3 regions of the Synechococcus sp. MIT2312 genome follow, and region 3 is predicted to be linked to each of the others. Evidence: predicted binding sites of a transcription regulator. Region 3 holds the regulator's gene; each other region holds the start of a gene.
The links. The regulator NtcA, encoded in region 3, controls nitrogen genes in cyanobacteria. The targets are predictions, from matches to a motif close to GTANCNNNNGNTAC.

Region 1 (7,219 bases), 1.1 Mb from region 3:
ATCGAAGTGCCCAAGCGCTGCCGTCATCCCCATGGCATCGGCGACGATCTCGTCGTAGAGATTGATGCGCATCTCACCAACCAGCCTGCGGCAGGCGATATGGGTGAGTTCATGTTCCAGCCTCCAGGTCTGCGACAGGTCGAGCCAGCGTTCCATTGGTGGCTCACCCTGAATGGTTTCCACTGATAGAGAGGCGTAGGGAGCTCGGTGTAACAGGAGGATCTGGCATCGCGCTTGCACGCCCAACTCACGGATCAAACCCCAGTGGATCAGCCCTGAAATGGCCTGAGCGTGCACAGTGGGCTGAATCGGAACCGCTTCACAGCGGTGCGCCAGACAGCGCACTGCCAGCACGAAATCCTCATGGTTGCGGAACGTCAGTACCGGAACGGCACCGGTCGGATGCTGCGCGATGGAGATCGTCGTTCCTGAAGGGTCATGCAGGACCGGTGCCAGTTCCAGATCTTCGGTCTGTGCAAGCTCTCCTCGCATCACCAGCCGTTGATAGGCATCGCCACTGTGAACGTCGACTCCAGGCTGCAGTAGCAACTGCGGCAGCAGCTGACGAAGATCCTCCCAGCATGCATTCGGTTCTCGCTCCGCCAGCCAACGCTCCCACCATCGTTCCCGGTCATCGGCGGGGACCGGCAGATCCGGCCAGCGGGCATCCGCATCCTTGAACCTGCGGCAGTACTCCTCCAGCGTTTGCATGGGTTGCCGACATCGCTGCCCCGTGTCTAGCCATGCCGTTCAGCAGGACGCTCCGTTCTGAGAGCTCAGCGACCCATCCAACCGCCATCCACGACCAGTGTCTCTCCATGCATGTAGCGCGAGGCATCACTGGCCAGAAACACCACCGGACCGCGCAGGTCATCGGGTGATCCAAGGCGACCGGCGGGAATGCGTTCGAGGATCTGTCTGGATCTCAGTGGATCCGACTGCAGCACTTCGGTCATGTCTGTCTTCACGTACCCAGGTGCAATGGCGTTCACCCTCACGCCGCGTCCGGCCCATTCATTGGCCAGTGAGCGCGTGAGGTTGGCCAAGCCGGCTTTGCTGGCCGCATAGCTGGCCACATTCAATCCACCCTGATCACTGAGCACGGAGGCGGTGGAAATGATGCTGCCCTTGCCGCGCTCCAGCATCAGCGTCCCGATCCTGCGACTCACTCTGAACGCTGCACTGAGGTTGACCTCCAGCACCATGTCCCAGAGCGCATCGCTGTGTTGCTCTGCCGGAGACCGTCGCACGATGCCGGCATTGTTCACCAGCACGTCAATGACTGGATGCTGGCTCAGAACCTGTTCGAGCACGCGGTCGACGGCATGGCGGTCGCTGAGGTCGCAGCGAAAACCAGAAAATCGACGGCCACGCTTCTGAATCGCGTCTCCCACCTCACTGCTGTCGGGGTTGAGCGAGGCGCTGATTCCAACAATGTCGGCTCCTGCTTCGGCCAGTGCATCCGCCATGGCCTGACCAATCCCACGCCGGCATCCCGTGACCAGTGCCACCTGACCATCAAGTCTGAACAGCGAATCCTGCATCGTTCTGCACGTCCCTCAAGTCCCATTCTTGAGTGTCTAAGCACTGGGCAGTTCCTAAGGTCGGAGTCATGATCAACACGGTCGTTCCCCGTGTCCGATGTCTGAATTCTTCGAAGCGTTCTGGCATGGGGAGGGCATCGGTGATGGCGGTGACCTGGAGGAGGCTCTGCAGGCTTACGTGACCGTCAAGCCCGACGACAACGACTGGATAGCGGCCTGTGCCGTGAAGGAGGCGGCTCCGCGGATCGAGCGCTTTACGTCATTCGAGGCTTACCTCGATAACCAGGATCCTCTGGATGTGATCGAGGTTTCGCCGCAGATGATTGTGGTGGCGATTGAACAGCTGCCTGTCTGATGTCTCATCCATCTGTTGATTTCGCGGCCAGCGCACCGGTGAACGATCTCTGGCCTGCTCTGGTGGAGCGACTCGGTCTTGAACGATCGCAGCGTGCTGTCCGGCAGGCCCTTGATCTTCAGGCCATGCAGGGCAGTGCTGCAACGTTGCCGGTGTTGTTCTGCGAGACCTGTGGCCTGGCTCTGGCCAGCACTGACTTGCTGCGTGAGCAAACTGGATTGAATGGCCATGGCGATAATTTTGTGCTCTTGTTTTCCTCCAGATCCAATGCGGTGCAATTGGTCTGCCCTGTCTGAGCAGAGACTTGAAGCGTTCTAAAAAACCAGCGACTCTCTGCGTTGAAATGCTGAATGGTTAGGGCTCACTGATATCACTGGCGATCGGGGATGAATTGAGCCACCACGGAGATGAGTGAACTGTGATTTGATGGCCCGCAAAATTCAGCTGCCACTGTCGAAAAGCTCCAGCTCCAGCACAGCGGCCTGGGCGGCAATGACCTTTGCCTGCATCACAGCATTGGCGGTTTGGGGCTTGGCGAATGCCTATCCCCACATCTGACCAGACCAGCTGAGTTCCTTTTGCAGGGGGAATTCGTCCGTTTTGTATCCACTTGAACGACCAACCCCTTGAAAGTTGTCTTATAAAAGTTTGTAGCAACAGCTACCAACAACGTTCACCTCTTTTCGGAGAGGCGCAGTTCGATTCAGGCCAAGGAACGGGGACCTGAACTTGCTTCGAGGAACCATCCATGACAACTCTCACTTACAGAGGTCAGACCTACACCCCTCATCACACTGCTGTTCAAAAGCAGAGTGTTGAACTCACCTACCGGCGTGAGCACTACAACGCTCGTCGCCAGCAGGCAGCCCGTGACCTTCACCCCCAGCTGGCTTATCGCGGTGTCCCCTACACAGGGTGATCCAGCCTCGATAGGGCCCATTGCCTCGTTTCGGCGAGGCTTTTTCATTGACGAGATCTGAATCAGTGTCCGGCCCGAGTGCTGGCCTTGAAGAGGAAGGCCGCCCTTCCGGATGGAAAGACGGCCTAAGTCGCTCGTTTGTGCATTGTTCAACCCATCGCTTGTAGAGAAAGGAAGGGTTCGAAGCTTCTGGCTAGAGGCGCCCTGGGGCCATGGGCTCTAGGAGTCGGGTTGTTGTCTCCTGGGGCACCTAGGGCGGTGCGAGTGGAGCGTCGATTGGCGTGGCGCACAAGGTCTGCCGACCAAAGGACCAACCCAGTTGATTGTTGAGACTGTTGGAGCAGGGGCCAGAAGTCAGTCTGCTTCTGCGATCTGCTCAGGTGGAGTGTCGACCAAGGCTGGTTCCTCCGATTGCGTGGCCTTACTTTCCACCTGCAGAGGTGGATCTGGCATCGGTGGAATCACGCATTGCCTTGAACGGCAAAACCTCCAATAGTGAAAGTGATTTGCCCAAGCTCAGATGCAGGCAGGATCTGATGCAGCCATCGATTGATGGCACTCCAGGTGCTGCTGAGTGTGTGTTCATCAGCGACTGCTGTGACGCTGAGGCCTGTCGAACAACCGATGGGGAGCGGATGTCGATGGCCTGCATCGATTGTCCTGAACTGAGGGAAAAGCGGGCTGCCCCTGTTTCCGCGAGGGCTCTCCGAATCACCTGCGCAAGATGAATGTCTACGACCGGACCGTGGCTGAGCTGTTTGTTAAAGAGATCAATCTGCCGCCGGCGATGATCGCCATTGGACATGCCGAGATCGATTGGCGTTTCGGAGACCGGTGTTCTTGGGCCCTATGAACAACAAAACTGCACCGATCAACTCGATTGCTGTTGCGCTCCTTGCTGTTGCTGTCATCTTTCTCGCGATCAAAGAACCCCGCTGCGAGTGCGACAACGACAGGCCATCTGCAGAAATGACAACTGGTCAGCAGGATTCAATGCTGCGCCCTTCAAGAACCGGACGGCAACGAGAACTCCGCAAGTTTTGACCTCCTGCGATTGCACTAGCCAGTGACCTCAGGCATCTGTCAATCCCATTGAGTGATCACTGAGGCCTAACGATTCACTCATGCGGTGAAAGGAACGTCTGATCAGCTCTCAAGCCCCATTGCCCTTCAGGAAACAAGCCAAAACATTCAATAATCAGTCTTATTGATGTTGTTTCATGAAGCAACTTGCTCGATTCAACATTGGTCAATCGCGAATGCTTCTTTTGGCTCGATCAATTTTAACGGTTGCCGTGTTTTCAGGGGGCCTTCAACGCCTTTCTGAATTTCCAGGCCCTTTGTCTCATAAACTCAGCAAAGTTTCAATGCCTCGTATGGAAGACAAAGTGACTAATAGCAATGCTCAGGCTCTGAGTGAAGAGGCTGTCAGTGATGTCAACCCAACAGTTCTCATTGGAGTTTTTATCGCTGTGTGTACATTTTTTATTCTCGCGTCGACCATAGGTTCCGTTGTGGAGAGTTTTTCATGAGATGAAAAAACTCATGATGGACTTGGCTTGATTCAGAGATTTCAGCCACTTGACGACCCTGCCAATGTTTCTTTTCAGTAGGAGGTCGGAAGGGCAGGACCGGGGCCTGGCATGAAGCGAAAGTCAAAGCTGATACGACTCGTGCTTGTTGTATTGATTTTTGAGCCGTGTCCACGATTCACGCCGTCAAAAACCAAAGCCTGCCCCGGATGCATGATCAACGGCTCAAAATCTTTTGCATCAATTTGATTTTCGACCCAGAGGCTATTGCTTCCCCACACATTGGTGAGTGGTACCCAAACATTCAGTCTTCCATCTTCAACGCCAAAGTCTCGATCCTTGTGAAAAACGCTGCTTCCTCTGCCGCAGTAGTGAAAACGAAAGGATGGTGGACATTGGTATGAGTCGATGTTGCCAATATTTCCGATGATGATGTCTGATATGAATTTACGGTAATTCTCGAAAATATCTTCAAAGGCATCAGTTAACTGGTTTGAAGTTGGACTTCTGTTCAGCCTCTTAACCTTGTCTGATGCATGTGCATGTTCCAGGTTTGAAATGCCTAAGACTGCGCATGCCCATTCCTGGAATTGGTATTGACTTGGGTCGTAATTCAGGATTTGTTGCTTCATGAATGTGATTCTATGTGCTGCTTGCTTTCGCTCTCTTGAGGCAGTTTTTTCTTAAATAATGTTGTCATGAGCGCGGTGGCTCTGACTGATGATATCAATGTATGTCTCTATTTTGCCTGTTTGCTTGTCAGTCTGTGTTTTTGTTTTTTGCAGGCATGAGTTTCGAATGTTCCGTCCTGATTGATGATTTTGAATCCGTCTCAGGGTTTTGAACAACAGATCATGGTCGTTTTCCGCGATACCGAACTGCACGGGAGATTTGTCCATCCTTGTTCCCGGGCATGTTGATCAAAGTCTGTTCTTTCGCGAACAGAAGCCCCACTCGGATGAGTGGGGCTTCTGACGTCAAGGCCTGTGTTCAGGAATCAGCAGCACTCGCAGCTGGTGCAGCACTGATCTCCGCCTGCATGTCCATCAGCGCAAGGCTGAGAGCAGAACAGCTTCCCATCTTTTTCGACTGCAGAGTCCGGGGCAACGGTGCAATTGCAGGGCTCACAGGCGCAGATGGGGGTTGGGATCGCCATTGGCAGACCTCATCACTGATGCCTTTCTAGGACAGGTTGAGTTCGGGGCCATCCCCCAAGTGGGTGTTCTTGTTCAGTTGCTTCACTTCTGTGCAGAGACTGCAGGACACGTCGTTCGAGCGTTGGCTTTTGAGGGTGTTCAGGATTTCTACTGATCGCCAGGATGCACGATCACTCGCTGGAGGGATGTGTTCTGCGTCGAGATCGAGGAACCTTGCGCCAACTTGTTTCGGTGAATGGACAGTCTCAGTCGAGTTGTTGTTGGTTCTGCTGTTGGGGCACTGATTGGGGCGGTTCTGCTTCCAGCCGTGGAGGGGCGATTCAACCCTGCTCAGGCCGATCAGGTCTATCTGCGTTGCGATGTCTCCGGAGTGGATGGAACGATCTGGGAAATCACGCTCGATGAGGAGGCCGGCAAGGCTTGGGTTTACAAGCCTGAATTCCGCAGCAGCACGGAATATCCAGCCACGTTCACATCTGAACAAGTCCGTTTTGGGAAAGAGCTGCCCTACACGGGGTCTTACCTTTCCAATGTCTTGGATCGTTCAACCGGTGCTTTGATCAGTGATATCCGCGGTTTGGCCGCTCCTCCTCTGACCGCAAGCTGCGAACTTCAAGCCAAGACAACTCCCATGGCTTGAACGTCAGCTTCCCTGGATTGGGTCATGCGTTGCCGTTTCAATCAGACACCACTGAAGCACCTTCCTCGCAAAGCGATTGTCTCAGGCCAGTGCTTGAATCAGCTTTGATTGTGAGCTCTTCTGGCCGTTGTTGGGATCCCTGTTGAGGGCTTCTCAGCAGTAGCGCTGGTCAGCCCTGCAGAGTTTCTGATTGGCTTGCCAGGCTGGCCACGACTCATCAGGTCTCGGACGCTTGTACATCAACTTCAGCGGCCACAACGCCAAAGTCAACAGCGTCTGCATGCAGATCTTCTCAAGCCATTCGGAGAGATGAATCAACACCTCTGAATCCCGACGTGCAGATGTTCTGTTGAAGAGTTCGGTCATGGTCAACGTACCGATCCCTCAGTCGTAGCTCATGGACCCTTGAAGAACATCAGAACTTCAACCCAATTGGGTCAGCTGAACAGACCAAACACCTGGTCGAGAATCCCTTTGCCAGTGAATGCTTCCACGGTCACTCCGATGGCCAGACCCAGCATGGCCATCCGCCCATTCAGGCGTTCGGTGTAGAGATTGACAGGGTCAGCGGTTGACTGTCTTGGACCCAGTGGTGAATTTGGAGTCAACAAATGGATGAGTTGATCAATTGTTGAGAAAACCTTAAGGACCTCGATCTGTTCTCCGTTGTGCCAAAAGTGCGTGGCGTGTCATTTGTGATGGCTTGTCTGAATCAGGTTGAACACACCGTCTGCCTCAGGGCACATCAATCGTTCCTGGAGCTGTCCCAGGCGTGGGCTGGGTTGATTAGTCAGACTCGCTCAGTGATGCTGGGCCACCCATGTTCAAGCTCCTTTCAGGTCTCCGAACGCTTCTGGTCTTGATCGTATTGATTGTCTTTTTTGGTGTTAATCCGTGTTTTGCGCAGGAGCATTAGCGTCGCACGCAGGATGTTATCTGTAGCTCATGGGTGGAAGAACGCTTCACGCTATGACGTGATTTGGGAGCACAAACTGGCTTTAGGAGGGGGATGAAAGTCAACTGCCAGCAGCTGCTCCTCTGCGTTTGCAGGTTGCGGTGATGCATGCGACCG
Region 2 (7,219 bases), 900 kb from region 3:
ACTGGGCGATGGACCGCGACAGGCGCTGGGAGCGCACAGCCCGCGCCCATGAACTGCTCACTTCCCCTGAGGTTCCGGTGAGCGAGCTGTCGGCGGCTGAAGTGCTGCAAGCCAGCTACGACGGCGGCACCACCGATGAGTTCGTTGAACCCACGCGTCTGAAGGCGACCCATCTGAACGATGGCGATGCCCTGCTGATGTTCAATTTCAGGCCCGACAGGGCCCGACAGATCATTCAGTGCCTGGCGAGGAACGACTTCGCCGATTTCGAACTCCCCCATCAGCCTCAGCTGGACGTGGTCACGTTCACGCAGTACGAAGCCGGGCTGCCTGTGGAGGTGGTCTTTCCTCCCGAGTCCCTTGATGACCTGCTGGGCCAGGTGGTGGCATCACACGGACTGCGCCAGTACCGAACGGCTGAGACAGAGAAATACCCCCATGTCACCTATTTCATGAACGGTGGCGTTGAGCAGCCGCTGGAGGGAGAAGACCGTCATCTGGTGCCCTCCCCACGCGTCGCCACCTATGACCTGGCCCCGGCCATGAACGCCGAAACCCTCACCGTGAGCTGCATCGAAGCCATCGAAAAGGGGATCTATTCGCTGGTGGTGATCAATTACGCCAATCCAGACATGGTCGGACATACCGGCGTGATGGAGGCCGCCGTCGAAGCCATTGAGACAGTGGATCAGTGCATCGGACGATTGCTCGATGCCGTGGGACGCATGGGAGGAACGATGATCATCACTGCAGACCATGGCAACGCCGAGCGGATGCAGGGCGATGACGGTCAAGCCTGGACGGCACACACCACCAATCCCGTTCCTCTGGTTCTTGTGGAGGGGGAACGCAGAAAACTGCGCGGCATGGGCAATGCGATCCGCCTGAGGGATAACGGCGGGCTTGCTGACATCGCACCCACTCTTCTGCAGCTGCTCGATCTCGAGAAACCCGATGCCATGACCGGCAGCACCCTGATCGAACCAATCGAGACGCCTGTGCCCTCCACCGCTCGCCTGCCACAACCGGTCTGATCGGCTCGGACATAAGATCTGCCCATGATTACCACCGTTCTCTCCTGGATCTGGATCGGCAGCGGCCTTTTGCTGATCCTGTTTGTGCTGCTGCACAGCCCCAAGGGTGATGGCATGGGTGGACTTGCCGCCAGCGGTAGCACCTCGTTCACAAGTGCCAGCAGCGCTGAAGCGACCCTCAATCGCATCACCTGGACCACCCTGGCGATCTTTCTCACGCTGGCTGTGATCCTGAGTGCCGGCTGGCTGAACTGAATCAGCAGGGCCGACATCAACAGGTCCAAGCAGATCGCGACTTAACGAAACTGGGGAGAGCCGATCCTTTCCGGGTAAGCCTCCTCACCATGCTCACGCACATCAAGGCCGAGGTTTTCAGCCTCTTCCGTCACTCGGAAAGGAAGACCAAGGCCTCTCAAGACTGCTGCGATCAGCAGAGTCCCAAGCGCAGCCAACCCATAGGTCACCAACACGGCCTGAACCTGGCCACCGATCAAGGCCAGCCTGCCCTTGTCAGCGAGAACCTGACCTGCTGGGTGACTGGAGATCAGTTCCGCACTTGCAAAGACACCGGTCAGGATCGCGCCAACCGTGCCGCCAACACCATGAACAGCAAAGGTGTCGAGGGAATCATCAAAGCGCAGTGAAACCTTGAGCTGAACTGAGCAGTAACAAAGCAGACCGGTGATCGCACCGATCGCCATCCCGGCCCCCGGCGTGACAAAACCAGCTCCAGGGGTGATGCCCACCAAACCGGCCACAGCACCGGTCGCCATGCCGACAGCAGTGGGCTTGCCATCACGCCATGTTTCGATCAGCGACCAGGCAACCAGTCCTGTGGCTGCAGAAATATGGGTGGTGGTGAACGGTAGCTCCGCACCATGCACCGAGAGCTGACTGCCGCCGTTGAAGCCGAACCAGCCGAACCAGAGCAGACCAGTACCAAGAAGGATCTGGGTCACATCGTGGGGAGGACGAATGGAATTGGGCCACTGTTTTCGCCAACCCACCAGGCCCGCAAGCAGCAGTGCCGACACGCCCGAGCTGATATGGACCACGGTGCCACCGGCAAAGTCGAGATCCTTGCCCAGAAAACCACCGCCCCAGAGCATGTGGGCCAATGGGGCGTAAACCACCAGCAGCCAGACAGGCGTGAACACACACCAGAAGCGGAAACTGATCCTTTCCACCAGAGCACCGGAAATCAGGGCCGGCGTGATGATTGCGAACATCCCCTGGAAGAGGGCGAAGCTCAGACCTGGAATTGCCAAACCATCCCAGATGTCCGGCACGTTCTCCAGCATCGCGAAGGAGAAGGGATTACCGATCACTCCATTCAGAGCGCCGCCGTCAGAGAAGGCAAGACTGAATCCGAAGCTGACCCACACCAGCGTGGCAATGCCCATCATCACGAAGCTCATCGCCATCGTGTTGAGCACATTGCGAGCCTGAACGAATCCGCCGTAGAAGAACGCCAATCCAGGGGTCATCAGCAGCACAAGGGCTGCCGAGGTCAGGATCAGAGTGTTATCGGCGGCCGAAAGCGCGGCATCACCTGCATATGCAGGAAACAGGGCAGAACTCAGCAGCTGAAACGCTGGAACCACCAGAAAGGCGATCAAAAATCGCCTCAGACGAGGCTGAAACACGTATTTTCTGTAACCCTCGATACCATTCCAGAACCTCGGCGCCAAAAACTGTTCATTGCGAACATTTTGAGAGGCGCTTGGAGTGATCCAGTCCTGAGACGTCGAGCAGGCAACAAAAAAGCCCCGCTGCTGCGGGGCTTGACGGACCGCCCAGGCGGCCCTGATCGAGAAGCTGCGACTCAGTAGTCGAAATCGCCACCGCCCATGCCGCCTCCGGCTGGTGCGGCTTCTTTTTTCTCGGGCATGTCGGCAACGATGCATTCGGTGGTCAGCACCATGCCTGCGATTGACGCAGCATTCTGCAGACCGGAACGAGTCACTTTCGCAGGATCCACGATGCCTGCGGCCAGCATGTCGACATAGTCACCGTTGGCGGCGTTGTAGCCATCGTTGAAGTTCTTGGCCTTCACGTTTTCAGCCACAACAGCACCGTTGACACCTGCGTTCTCAGCGATACGCATCAGCGGTGCAGTCAGAGCGGCAGCCACGATGTTGGCTCCGATCAGCTCTTCACCCTCAAGGCTGGAGGAGGCCCACTGCTCAAGCGTTGGAGCCAGGTGAGCAAGGGTGGTGCCACCTCCGGGAACGATGCCTTCTTCAACAGCAGCCTTGGTCGCGTTGATGGCGTCCTCAAGCCGAAGCTTCTTGTCCTTCATCTCGGTTTCGGTGGCAGCACCCACCTTCACCACGGCAACACCACCGGCGAGCTTGGCCAGTCGCTCCTGAAGCTTCTCCTTGTCATAGGTGGACTCGGTTTCGTCCATCTGCTTACGGATCTGCTCACAACGCGCTTTGACAGCCACGTCGTTGCCTTCGGCCACGATGGTGGTGGTGTCCTTGTTGATGGTCACGCGACGCGCAGTGCCCAGCATCTCGATTTTGGCGTTCTCAAGCTTCAGGCCGGCATCTTCAGTGATCAACTGACCATTGGTCAGCACAGCCATGTCTTCCAGCATGGCCTTGCGGCGGTCACCAAAACCGGGAGCCTTCACCGCAGCCACATTCAAGACACCGCGGAGACGGTTCACCACCAGGGTGGCAAGAGCTTCCTTCTCAATGTCCTCAGCGATGATCAGCAGAGGCTTGCCGGTGCGGGCAATCTGCTCGAGCACAGGCACGAGATCCTGCACGAGACCGATCTTTTTGTCGGTGAGCAGAATGTAGGGCTCGTCCAGGACGGCTTCCATTCGCTCGGTGTCAGTGGCGAAATAGGGAGAGATGTATCCCTTGTCGAAGCGCATTCCCTCGGTGACCTCCAGTTCGGTGGTCATCGACTTGCCCTCTTCAAGGGAAATGACTCCTTCCTTGCCGACTTTGTCCATGGCATCGGCGATCATCCGACCCACTTCCTCGTCATTACCAGCGGAAATGGTGCCCACCTGGGCGATGGCATTGCTGTCGGCAATCGGCTTGGCGTTTTCCTTGATCTTGTCGACCAGAAAATCGGACGCTTTGTCAATGCCCTTTTTCAGGGTGATGGCATTGGCACCGGCGGCAACATTGCGCAGGCCAGCTTTGACCATGGCGTGGGCCAGAACGGTCGCAGTTGTGGTGCCGTCACCGGCTGCGTCATTGGTCTTGGATGCAGCCTGGCGAATCAGAGCGACGCCGGTGTTCTCAATGTGGTCCTCGAGTTCAATCTCTTTGGCGATGGTGACGCCGTCATTGATGATCTGAGGAGCACCGAACTTCTTTTCCAGAACAACGTTGCGACCTTTGGGGCCGAGGGTCACAGCAACAGACTCGGCCAGGATGTCAATGCCTTTCTCGAGAGCGCGGCGAGCGTTCTCGTTGTAAATGATGCGCTTGGCCATGGGGGCGGAAATGGATGGGAAGGGATAGTTGGTGACTACCGACCTGTCTCAGGTGCGTGGCAGTCAGGAGCCGGTCAGTTGACGATGGCGAGGATGTCCTTCTCGGACAGGAGCACGAACTCATCGCTTCCGAGCTTGATGTCGGTGCCTGCGTACTTGCTGTAGAGGACCTTGTCGCCGACACCCACTTCAGGGGACTGGCGGGAACCGTCGTCGTTGCGCTTGCCGGGGCCAACCTGAACGACTTCACCCACCTGAGGCTTTTCCTTGGCGGTGTCGGGAAGCAGGATGCCGCCGGAGGTTTTCTCCTCGGATTCTGAAACCTTGACGAAAACGCGATCGCCGAGGGGCTTAACAGTGGAGACGCTGAGAGAAACAGCTGCCATGGGTTCTTGCAGGAGCAGGGACAGTGCGCCGAAGCGCCGATGCGACTCGAGCTGGCACTCAAGGTCGTCGAGTGCCAACCTATGTCCGGGTTCTGCACTTCGGCCACGGGACAAGCGTGCGGGTGACCGAACCACTCCCCCCACTCTCGCGACGGTGGTATCGTTGCCCCGCTCAGGAAGGGATTGCTCTAGACGCTTCCCTCTCACACCCCCTTACTTATGGCCGCTGCTGCTCCCGCCTCCGCCGGTACCAAGGGCGTTGTCCGCCAGGTGATTGGCACGGTTCTGGACGTGGAATTCCCCGCCGGCAAGCTGCCCAAAATTCTCAACGCTCTCCGCATCGAAGGCACCAACACCGCCGGGCAGGCGGTTGCTCTGACTGCTGAAGTCCAACAGCTGCTGGGCGATCACCGTGTCCGCGCCGTCTCCATGAGCGCCACCGACGGACTTGTCCGTGGCATGGAGGCTCTTGACACCGGTGCACCGATTTCAGTGCCCGTCGGCGAAGGAACCCTTGGCCGCATCTTCAATGTTCTCGGAGAGCCTGTTGATGAACAGGGTCCGGTTAAATCCGACACGACAGCTCCGATCCACCGTTCAGCCCCCAAGCTGACTGAACTTGAAACGAAGCCCAAGGTCTTTGAGACCGGCATCAAGGTGATCGACCTCCTGGCTCCCTATCGCCAGGGCGGAAAAGTGGGTCTCTTCGGAGGCGCCGGCGTCGGCAAGACCGTGCTGATCCAGGAACTGATTAACAACATCGCCAAGGAACACGGTGGTGTTTCCGTGTTCGGCGGTGTGGGTGAGCGCACCCGCGAGGGCAACGACCTTTACGAGGAATTCAAGGATTCCGGCGTGATCAACGCCGATGACCTCTCCAAGTCCAAGGTGGCGCTCTGCTACGGACAGATGAACGAGCCCCCCGGTGCTCGCATGCGTGTGGGTCTCTCAGCTCTGACCATGGCCGAGCATTTCCGTGACGTGAACAAGCAGGACGTGCTGCTGTTCATCGACAACATCTTCCGTTTCGTTCAGGCCGGTTCGGAAGTGTCCGCACTGCTCGGGCGCATGCCTTCCGCTGTGGGTTACCAGCCAACGCTCGGAACCGACGTGGGTGAACTTCAAGAGAGGATCACCTCCACCCTGGAAGGATCCATCACCTCGATCCAGGCGGTTTACGTCCCTGCGGATGACCTGACTGACCCGGCTCCCGCAACCACCTTCGCTCACCTGGACGCCACCACGGTGCTGAACCGTGGCCTGGCATCCAAGGGAATCTATCCAGCTGTGGACCCGCTCGACTCCACCAGCACCATGCTTCAGCCTGCTGTTGTGGGTGATGAGCACTACCGCACAGCTCGCAGCGTGCAGTCCACGCTTCAGCGCTACAAGGAACTGCAGGACATCATTGCGATTCTCGGTCTCGACGAACTCTCAGAGGATGATCGCCGCACCGTTGACCGTGCCCGCAAGATCGAGAAATTCCTTTCTCAGCCTTTCTTCGTGGCTGAGATCTTCACCGGCATGTCCGGCAAGTACGTGAAGCTCGAGGAAACCATCAGTGGTTTCAACCAGATCCTCGCTGGCGAACTGGATCATCTTCCCGAACAGGCTTTCTACCTCGTTGGCAACATCGACGAAGTCAAGGCCAAGGCTGCAAAGATGGCCGAAGAAGCCAAGTGATGGCGACTGGGGCATGAGATTCATGCCCCAGTCCTTTCATTTCGCGCCCAAGCTTTTACCCCAACACTTCACATCCATGTCCCTCACCCTCCGCGTGCTGGCACCAGACCAGAGCGTGTTCGATGGCTCTGCTGATGAGGTCATACTCCCAAGCACCACTGGGCAGCTGGGCATTCTTCCCGGCCACGTTTCACTCCTGGCAGCGCTTGATGTGGGCGTTTTGCGTGTCCGTGCGGACGGTGGCTGGAAATCCATCGCCCTGATGGGTGGGTTTGCAGAGGTGGAAGCCGATGATGTCACCGTGTTGGTGAATTCCGCTGAACTGGGAAGCTCGATTGATGGCAGCTCTGCCGAAAGCGAACTGCAGGCTGCACGCAGCGCCGTGAGCAAATTGGAAGGCCAGCCGACATCGCCTGAAAAGGTGAAAGCCCAGCAGAGCCTTAACCGCGCAAGAGCCCGCGCCCAGGCTGCAATCAATCAGAGCTGATGATTCGATCCTTGCCCCTTCGGCTTCACTCTTTGGGCAAGGTTTGATTCAGGAGATCAAATGTTTGATCTTGAATTTTTTGCAGAAACCAAAACCGGGTTGATCACCATCCAGATCAATGCAGCTCAAGGCTGACATTGACTGGCAATCAGCAAAAAGTCTCATACCT
Region 3 (7,219 bases):
GCAGCCACCCGGTTATTACACCTGGCGAGCTCAGGCCAGGCTGGGATCTGGACATCTGCCGGCTCTCTCAGGCAACAAGGTCCTGACTGCCACAGAGGCTGAACGCCTGAACTCGGGTCAAAGCTGGAGCCCTCTCAACAGCGGCAGTCCCTTGGTTGACCAGCTCTGGCGCCTTGAGATGAATCAAGAAGCCTGGGAAACCTGGCGCAGCGAAGTCAGCAACGCCACTCCATCCCCTCAACAGCTCTTACTTGAGGGACGACTGCGGCTGGGGGTGAATGACCACTGGACCGGTCTCAGCCGACTTTGGCGATCCAGTCTGAGACTGGTGTCCCCAGCCTGCGAGACACGTCAGCAGCTGCACAACAGCCTTCACCCCCGACCGCTCCTGCCCTTGTTCCTGGCGGCTTCAGAGCGAGAAGAGGTGCGATTGGAGCTGCTTCTGGCTGTTGCGCGCCAGGAATCTCGGTTCTCCCCCGGGGTGGCTTCACCCGTCGGTGCTGTGGGACTGTTGCAGCTGATGCCGACCACTGCGGCCGAAGTGGCGGGCGAAAAGCTCAGTGCCGCTGAGCTGCGCGAGCCAGAGCGCAATGCAGTTCTCGGGGCTCGCTACTTACGAGGCCTCCTGGACCAATGGCAGGGCAATCCCTGGCTGACGGTGGCCAGTTACAACGCTGGGCCTGGGGCGGCGGAATCTTGGATTAGTGATGAACTCGTTGAGGAACCTGAGCTGTGGGTCGAACGCATTCCATACCCTGAAACCCGTCTCTACACCAAGAAGGTGCTCGGTCATTTCTGGGCGTACCTGAACAACAGTTCAGAGACCGATGCCAGCACTGATCGCTGCACCCAGTGAACTCGGGGGATTGGGCAGATCATGGCCGATCCAGATGCCTCCGATCACGATCACTGCAAGCCAGAACGCCATCAGCTGCGGAGGTGGAACCACTTTGATGCGACTGAGGTCGAGGCGTGCCAGCAGTGTGGCGGACCCCAGAATCAACACATCCGACAACAAGCTCAGACTGAGAACGTAAAGCCCCACAGTGATCAACAGGGTGAGCGTGACCACCAGGCTGAGCACGCGACTCGACGCCATCAGCATTGAAAGCTGACGGAGCAGCAGGTCGGGCATGGTGCAGATCACCACCACCACGACCGCCTGAATCATCTCCAGAGCCCAGAACGTACCCACCGAAATCGAATGAGCCTGTGCCAGCCAAGCCTCCTGGATCGCCCAGTGATGGCCCAGGAACAGCGAGACCACGAACAGAACGATCAGCAGCGGAGCCCGAAGCGGTAACAGGAGAAAACGCAAGACGGGCATCGGCTTGGAGGCAGATTCGCGGCGGACAAACGTCGATCAACGACGCGATCATCTGCGGTCAGACGCTAGCAACAGCAAGCGGTTTGTCCTGTCAGAGTGGGGGCATTGATGTCAGTCCGCGATGACCGACAGCGCTTCAAGCTCCAGCCTCAGCACACTGCAGAAAGTTTTACTGCTGGTCTCAGCCCTTGTCCTGGCTGTCAGCCTTTTCCTGGTGCGCAACGGCGGTTCAATTGAATCGCCACTTGATCAGCTCGCCAGACGCTCATTGTCGCCAGAAGTTGCACTCAGCAACGGCCGGCCCACCATCCTCGAGTTTTATGCCGACTGGTGTGAGGTCTGCCGCGAAATGGCTCCAGCAATGCTGGAGGTTGAACAAAGCCACAGTGCTGGCCTGGATGTGGTTCTGGTCAACATCGACAATCCGCGCTGGCTCGACCTGACCGATCGCTACGACGTCACTGGAATCCCGCAGCTGAACCTGTTCTCCGCAGACGGCACAATGCGAGGCCGCTCGCTCGGAGCACGCAGTGAAACCGAGCTGAATTCGATCGCCAATGCCTTGATCGACGGCAGCCCACTTCCAGCTCTCGCCGGAGTGGGCAGCACGAGTGCTCTGCCTGAGACCGCCTCGGCGGATTCCACCGGTCCAAGAAGCCACGCCTAAATCCGGTCGATGCTGACCGGAGAGGCGATGATCGACCGAACATCCCGTACCCGAAACCCCAAAACCTCATGGATTCCCGCTTCCGGGTCGAATTGATCGCCGCCACGCCCAATCCTCAACAGAGCGTGTACGCAGGCATGCACCAGGATTACAGCGAAGGGTTCGTGGTGATGGAACGCGACCAGTGGCCGGACGAAACGAGGGCTGGAGAAATTTGCATCAAGCGGTTGCTGGGTGGCATGAAGGGTCATTACGGCCCACTGGAACATGCTCAGATCGTGTTGAACGTTGGCTGGTTTCCCCACTCGGTGATGCAGCAGGCGCGAACGCACCGAGTGGGCGTGAGCTTTGATGTGCAATCGATGCGATACACCGGCGAGCGCATCTGCAGAGCTGCTGAAGGGGAACTCGATCTCGAGGAAGTCTTTTACCTGCGTCCGGTTGGGGAGTACCGAGACCGACTGGGCAAGAAATACACCTACGTCAATGAGCAACGGCTCATCGATCTGAAACTCTGCCAACAAGCTGCGGAGCGCTATCGCGATCTATTGCGCGACGGCTTTTCCGAGGAGCATGCCCGTGGAATTCTCCCGTTCGACTACCGACAGCACTTTGTTGTCAGCTTCAGTCTGCGAGCCTTTCTTCACTTCCTGGACCTGCGTTCCAAACTCGACGCGCAACAGGAAATCAGGGAACTTTGTGACCTGATGTGGCCCCATCTTCAGAGCTGGGCACCTGAGTTTGCTGACTGGTACGAAAAAAACCGCCTGCACAAGGCGCGCCTTGCGCCCTGAATCGGAGCAGGATCGCAAACTGCCAACTTCAACCGGCCCGACTTCAACCTTGGCGATTTAAGTCTTAGCGATTTAAACCTTGGCCAGTGTCACCCGCTCGGGTTGATGCTGGTATTTGCCCTGCCGATCGCTGTAAGTGGTGTCGCAGGGATCGCCTTCAAAAAACAACAACTGGCAGATGCCTTCATTGGCATAGATGCGACAGTCAGCTCCTGAACTGTTACTGAATTCAAGGGTGAGATGCCCCTCCCAGCTGGCTTCAGCCGGTGTGGTGTTCACAATGATTCCCAGCCGCGCATAGGTGCTCTTTCCGAGACAGATCACGGTGATGTTCGGTGGGACTTTCATCTTCTCAAGAGCCACACCCAGGCCGTAGGAATGAGCCGGAAGGATGAAATAGTCACCATCGTCGTCATGGTGAAGTTCGGTTGGTTCAAGATTTCCAGGGTTGAACCGCTTGGGGTTCATCACGGTTCCAGGAACATGCTTGAAGATCAGAAATTCCTGAGGCGACAGACGCAGGTCGTAGCCGTATGAGGAACAACCGAAGCTGAGCACAGGTGTCAGCTTCTGCTCAGGATCGAGATGCCGAACCAACCCTTTCTGGAAGGGTTCGAGCATGCCAGCGGCAGCCTGTTCCGTGATCCAACGGTCATTTTTGAGCATCAGAAACCCCTGCGCAGTTCCGTCACTTGGTCGGCCAGACCCATAAGAGAGTCCGGAATCGACGGTCCTGTGATGATCACATCCATGGAACCAGGACGTGCATCCAGGCTGTCACGCACCTCAGCTTCGTTGAGGTAGCCAAGAGCAATGGCCAAGCCAAGTTCATCCAGCACCAACTGATCAAGACCACCGGTAGCCAGGTGGCGGCGACAGATCTGCCAGACGGCTTGGACAGCATCCACGGTTGCGGGGTCGGCCGAACTGGCCTGATCCGAAAGACATCCCATCACCGCAGGCCGCATCCAGACCATGCGATCGCAGAGCGTGATCGCCGCATCAGGCCCCTGAGCAACGCCACCTTTGAGGAACTGCATCACTGCAACACGACTGCCAAGCCCAGCAGAACGCAAGGCCTGACTCAACACGGTGCCGAAACTTCCTCGATAAGGGGCGGTATGCACCTGCAACTGCCCTTCAGGGGACACAAGATGCAGGGGCTGCTGGGGCTGGAGCGAGGGCAGGGGATGCAAACCCGCACGGTTCAGAGCCTGATGATCGGCACCGCTCTGCTGGCGGGGTCGATGGCTTGGGCTCAGGCTGGCGGTCATCACGGTCGCGTCCATCGTGACTGGAATCGAGTCGATCCAGCGGAACTTGAATCTAGCGGCGAAAGCGCAAATCACAATCCCTTTGACACCATCCCTGGTGTCTCTACGCCAACTGGCAGGCTCAAGATCCCGATCCGGTTCCCCCATGAGCGAGACCCAGCGCAACGATGGCCGTCAACCCGCCGACCTCAGGGCCTTCTCAATCGACTGGGATCCCATGGGCTTCGCTCTGAGCTCCGTCATCGTGCGCACCGGACGCACCACCGTGCTCTGCAGCGTCTGCCAGGAAGACGGCGTCCCGCGCTGGCGACGGGATCAGGGCCTGGGGTGGCTCAGCGCTGAATATCGCCTGCTGCCGGGATCCACCCCTGATCGCCAGCGCAGGGAACTGATGAAACTGTCAGGACGCACCCAGGAGATCCAGCGCCTGATCGGCCGCAGCCTTCGCGCGGCAATCGATATGAAGGCATTGGGTGAAAACACCCTGCTGATCGACTGCGATGTGATTCAGGCGGATGCGGGAACGCGGACTGCGGCGATTACAGGGGCATGGCTCGCTCTGCAAAAAGCCTGCGAGCGGCTGCTGGCACAAGATCGCGTCAGCACCAATCCGGTCATCAACCAGGTGGCGGCTGTCTCTGTTGGATTGATCGAGGGGCATGCTCTGCTGGACTTGGACTACAGCGAAGACAGTCGAGCCGATGTCGATCTCAATGTGGTGATGAACAACTCCGGAGATCTATTGGAGTTGCAAGGCACTGCCGAAGGTGCACCATTCAGTCGCCAGCAGCTCAACAGGCTGCTGGACCTTGCTGAACCAGGGTTGAAGCAGCTCATGGCTGCACAGCTGGATGCCCTGCATGAGAACTGAGCCAGGAGAACCGTGTTCGTTGCTACAGGGTGACCGCGCATCGCTCCTTAACTTCCCCGCATTGATGCGTTGGTCATGGCCGAAGTGATGCGCGGCTTTAGTCGGACTGCTCCCCAGCCTGGGCGATCCGCAGAAACAAGCCTCACCAATGCGCCCAACCCCGCCAGCCGCACCCTGCTGGAAGTGATCCGTGATCTGGAAGGTGCCAGCACCGAAATGGTGGAACGGAACAAGACCATTTTTTTTCCAGGAGACCCGGCCGAACGCGTTTATCTGATACGACGAGGAGCCGTCCGTTTATCGAGGGTGTATGAGTCCGGGGAAGAGATCACCGTTGCCCTGCTGAGAGAAAACAGCCTGTTTGGCGTTCTCTCACTCCTCACCGGCCATCGCTCCGATCGGTTTTATCACTCCGTGGCATTCACCAGAGTGGAAATGGTCACAGCCCCGGCGAGCTCCGTTCGCCAGGCGATCGAAGCGAACACCAGCGTGGGATTGCTTTTACTTCAAGGTCTCTCCAGCCGGATTCTGCAGACGGAGACGATGATTGAGACCCTCACGCACCGGGATATGTCCTCCCGTTTGGTGAGTTTTCTGCTTGTTCTCTGCAGGGACTTCGGGATGCCTGGCCCCCAGGGCATCACCATTGACCTGCGCTTGTCTCATCAGGCGATCGCTGAAGCGATCGGATCGACGCGTGTCACGATCACGCGACTGCTTGGCGATCTACGCAATTCAGGCCTGGTCGAAATTGACCGCAAGAAGATCACTGTTTTGGACCCGATTGCACTGGCCAAACGTTTCAGTTAACCCCGCGACAGGTGAAGATGGGCAGCAATTCAGCGGCCTGCCGCATGTTTGACCCTCCGTGACCGGCTGGCTTCTGCTGCTGTCCCTGCTGATCCTCGGGGGGGTGCTTTCCACCCTTGGTGATCGACTGGGTTCGAGGGTCGGCAAAGCCCGGCTGAGCCTTTTCGGTCTTCGGCCGCGTCAAACCGCAGTGGTGATCACTGTGCTCACGGGGAGCCTGATCAGTGCCTTGTCGCTCGGGCTGATGCTGCTGGTGAGCCGTCAGCTGCGCGTTGGTCTGTTTGAACTCAATGACCTCGAAGCCCGTCTACGCAGCAGCCGCTCAGATCTGAAGGGAAGCCGCAAGGCTCAGCGACAGGCCCGGCAGCAACTCGCAGAAGCTCGGGCCGATGAAATCAAAGCCAGAAAGATCCTGGCTGACGCGCAGGCACGGGCAGCTGAGCTGCGCAGCACACTTCAACCCCTTCAGGAGCAGACGCGCCGACTGGAGGCAGAACGGCGGAGACTCAGCCAGGACGTGCGCAACCGCGATGCGGAAATCCAACGCACGGATGATGAACTTCGGGCGGTGCGTCAGCGCATCAGCTCAGGTGAAGCGGAGCTCCAGCAACTGGAAAAGAACCTGCTAGCGCTGCGGCGGGGAGATGTGGCCATCAGCAGTGGTCAGCCGCTGGCCACTGTCACGCTCAAGCTCGATCGTCCTGATCAAGCCCGACAAGTGATTGACCAGGTGCTTCGGGAAGCCAATCTGCAGGCTTTTCAGAAAGTTCTGCCTGGACAGGCTCCTGATCGTCAGATCATCCTCGTGCCCCGCCAGGACATTGAAAGGCTGGAACAAGCCATCCGAAAGCCTGGCACCTGGGTGGTGCTACTGCGCTCGGCGGCCAATGTGCTGCGAGGCGAGAACGTGGTTTACGCCTTCCCGGATGTGCGTCCCAATGTGGCCATCACCATGGAGGGAGAAGTTCTGGCCAAAGCCACTGTTGCCGGGCAGGACACCAATCCAGAAGCGGTGCGAAACCGCATCAACCTGCTGCTGGCATCCACACTGGCGGAGGTGCGCCGAAGAGGCTCCCTGAGCCAAGGCCTTCAATTTGATGCCAACGCCGTCAACACGCTCGCCCGGGAGCTGACCGAGCGCAGCGGTGGACGGGTTGAACTCGAGGCCGTTGCGGTGCGGCGCAGTGAAACCGCCGATCCCATTGCCATCAAGCTGCGTCCAAGCCGCCCACTGCGCCCAACATCAACGCTCCAGGACGACAGTCCATGAGCCGGATCGTCTCGGTTGACCCAGGGCGCAACAAGTGCGGCCTGGTCCTGGTCGATTGCACCAGAGACTGCGTCATCGAAGGGGACGTTGTGGCAACTGAAGCGGTGCTGGACACCCTGCAGTGCTGGAGGCAGGACGCACCGATTGAATTCTTGGTGCTGGGGAATGGCACCGCCAGCAACAGCTTGAGACACCAGCTCCCTGAG

Region 1: AC6EI9_RS02375 (DUF4278 domain-containing protein) is a predicted target of NtcA. The motif match lies at 2,550-2,563, and genes of this name have one in related genera.
Region 2: AC6EI9_RS13025 (ammonium transporter) is a predicted target of NtcA. The motif match lies at 2,690-2,703, and genes of this name have one in related genera.

The regions. Positions count from the first base shown of each region.
Region 1 is NZ_CM186281.1:362,559-369,777, forward strand. Features, by position in the region: gene AC6EI9_RS02350 (DUF7005 family protein) at 1-711, opposite strand, end outside; gene AC6EI9_RS02355 (SDR family oxidoreductase) at 777-1,544, opposite strand; gene AC6EI9_RS02360 (hypothetical protein) at 1,642-1,899, shown strand; gene AC6EI9_RS02365 (hypothetical protein) at 1,899-2,195, shown strand; gene AC6EI9_RS02370 (hypothetical protein) at 2,326-2,457, shown strand; gene AC6EI9_RS02375 (DUF4278 domain-containing protein) at 2,648-2,818, shown strand; gene AC6EI9_RS02380 (hypothetical protein) at 3,145-3,546, shown strand; gene AC6EI9_RS02385 (hypothetical protein) at 3,543-3,671, shown strand; gene AC6EI9_RS02390 (hypothetical protein) at 4,039-4,350, shown strand; gene AC6EI9_RS02395 (phytanoyl-CoA dioxygenase family protein) at 4,425-4,982, opposite strand; gene AC6EI9_RS02400 (hypothetical protein) at 5,309-5,536, shown strand; gene AC6EI9_RS02405 (hypothetical protein) at 5,743-6,147, shown strand; gene AC6EI9_RS02410 (hypothetical protein) at 6,301-6,513, opposite strand; gene AC6EI9_RS02415 (high light inducible protein) at 6,585-6,755, opposite strand.
Region 2 is NZ_CM186281.1:2,382,956-2,390,174, reverse strand. Features, by position in the region: gene gpmI (2,3-bisphosphoglycerate-independent phosphoglycerate mutase) at 1-1,034, shown strand, start outside; gene secG (preprotein translocase subunit SecG) at 1,059-1,289, shown strand; gene AC6EI9_RS13025 (ammonium transporter) at 1,331-2,653, opposite strand; gene groL (chaperonin GroEL) at 2,860-4,494, opposite strand; gene groES (co-chaperone GroES) at 4,569-4,880, opposite strand; gene atpD (F0F1 ATP synthase subunit beta) at 5,100-6,563, shown strand; gene atpC (ATP synthase F1 subunit epsilon) at 6,640-7,050, shown strand; gene AC6EI9_RS13000 (M23 family metallopeptidase) at 7,212-7,219, opposite strand, start outside.
Region 3 is NZ_CM186281.1:1,479,100-1,486,318, forward strand. Features, by position in the region: gene AC6EI9_RS08660 (lytic transglycosylase domain-containing protein) at 1-856, shown strand, start outside; gene AC6EI9_RS08665 (hypothetical protein) at 818-1,327, opposite strand; gene AC6EI9_RS08670 (thioredoxin domain-containing protein) at 1,449-1,994, shown strand; gene thyX (FAD-dependent thymidylate synthase) at 2,063-2,788, shown strand; gene dcd (dCTP deaminase) at 2,861-3,454, opposite strand; gene AC6EI9_RS08685 (cob(I)yrinic acid a,c-diamide adenosyltransferase) at 3,454-4,062, opposite strand; gene rph (ribonuclease PH) at 4,208-4,933, shown strand; gene ntcA (global nitrogen regulator NtcA) at 5,009-5,743, shown strand; gene AC6EI9_RS08700 (DUF3084 family protein) at 5,802-7,013, shown strand; gene AC6EI9_RS08705 (RuvC family protein) at 7,010-7,219, shown strand, end outside.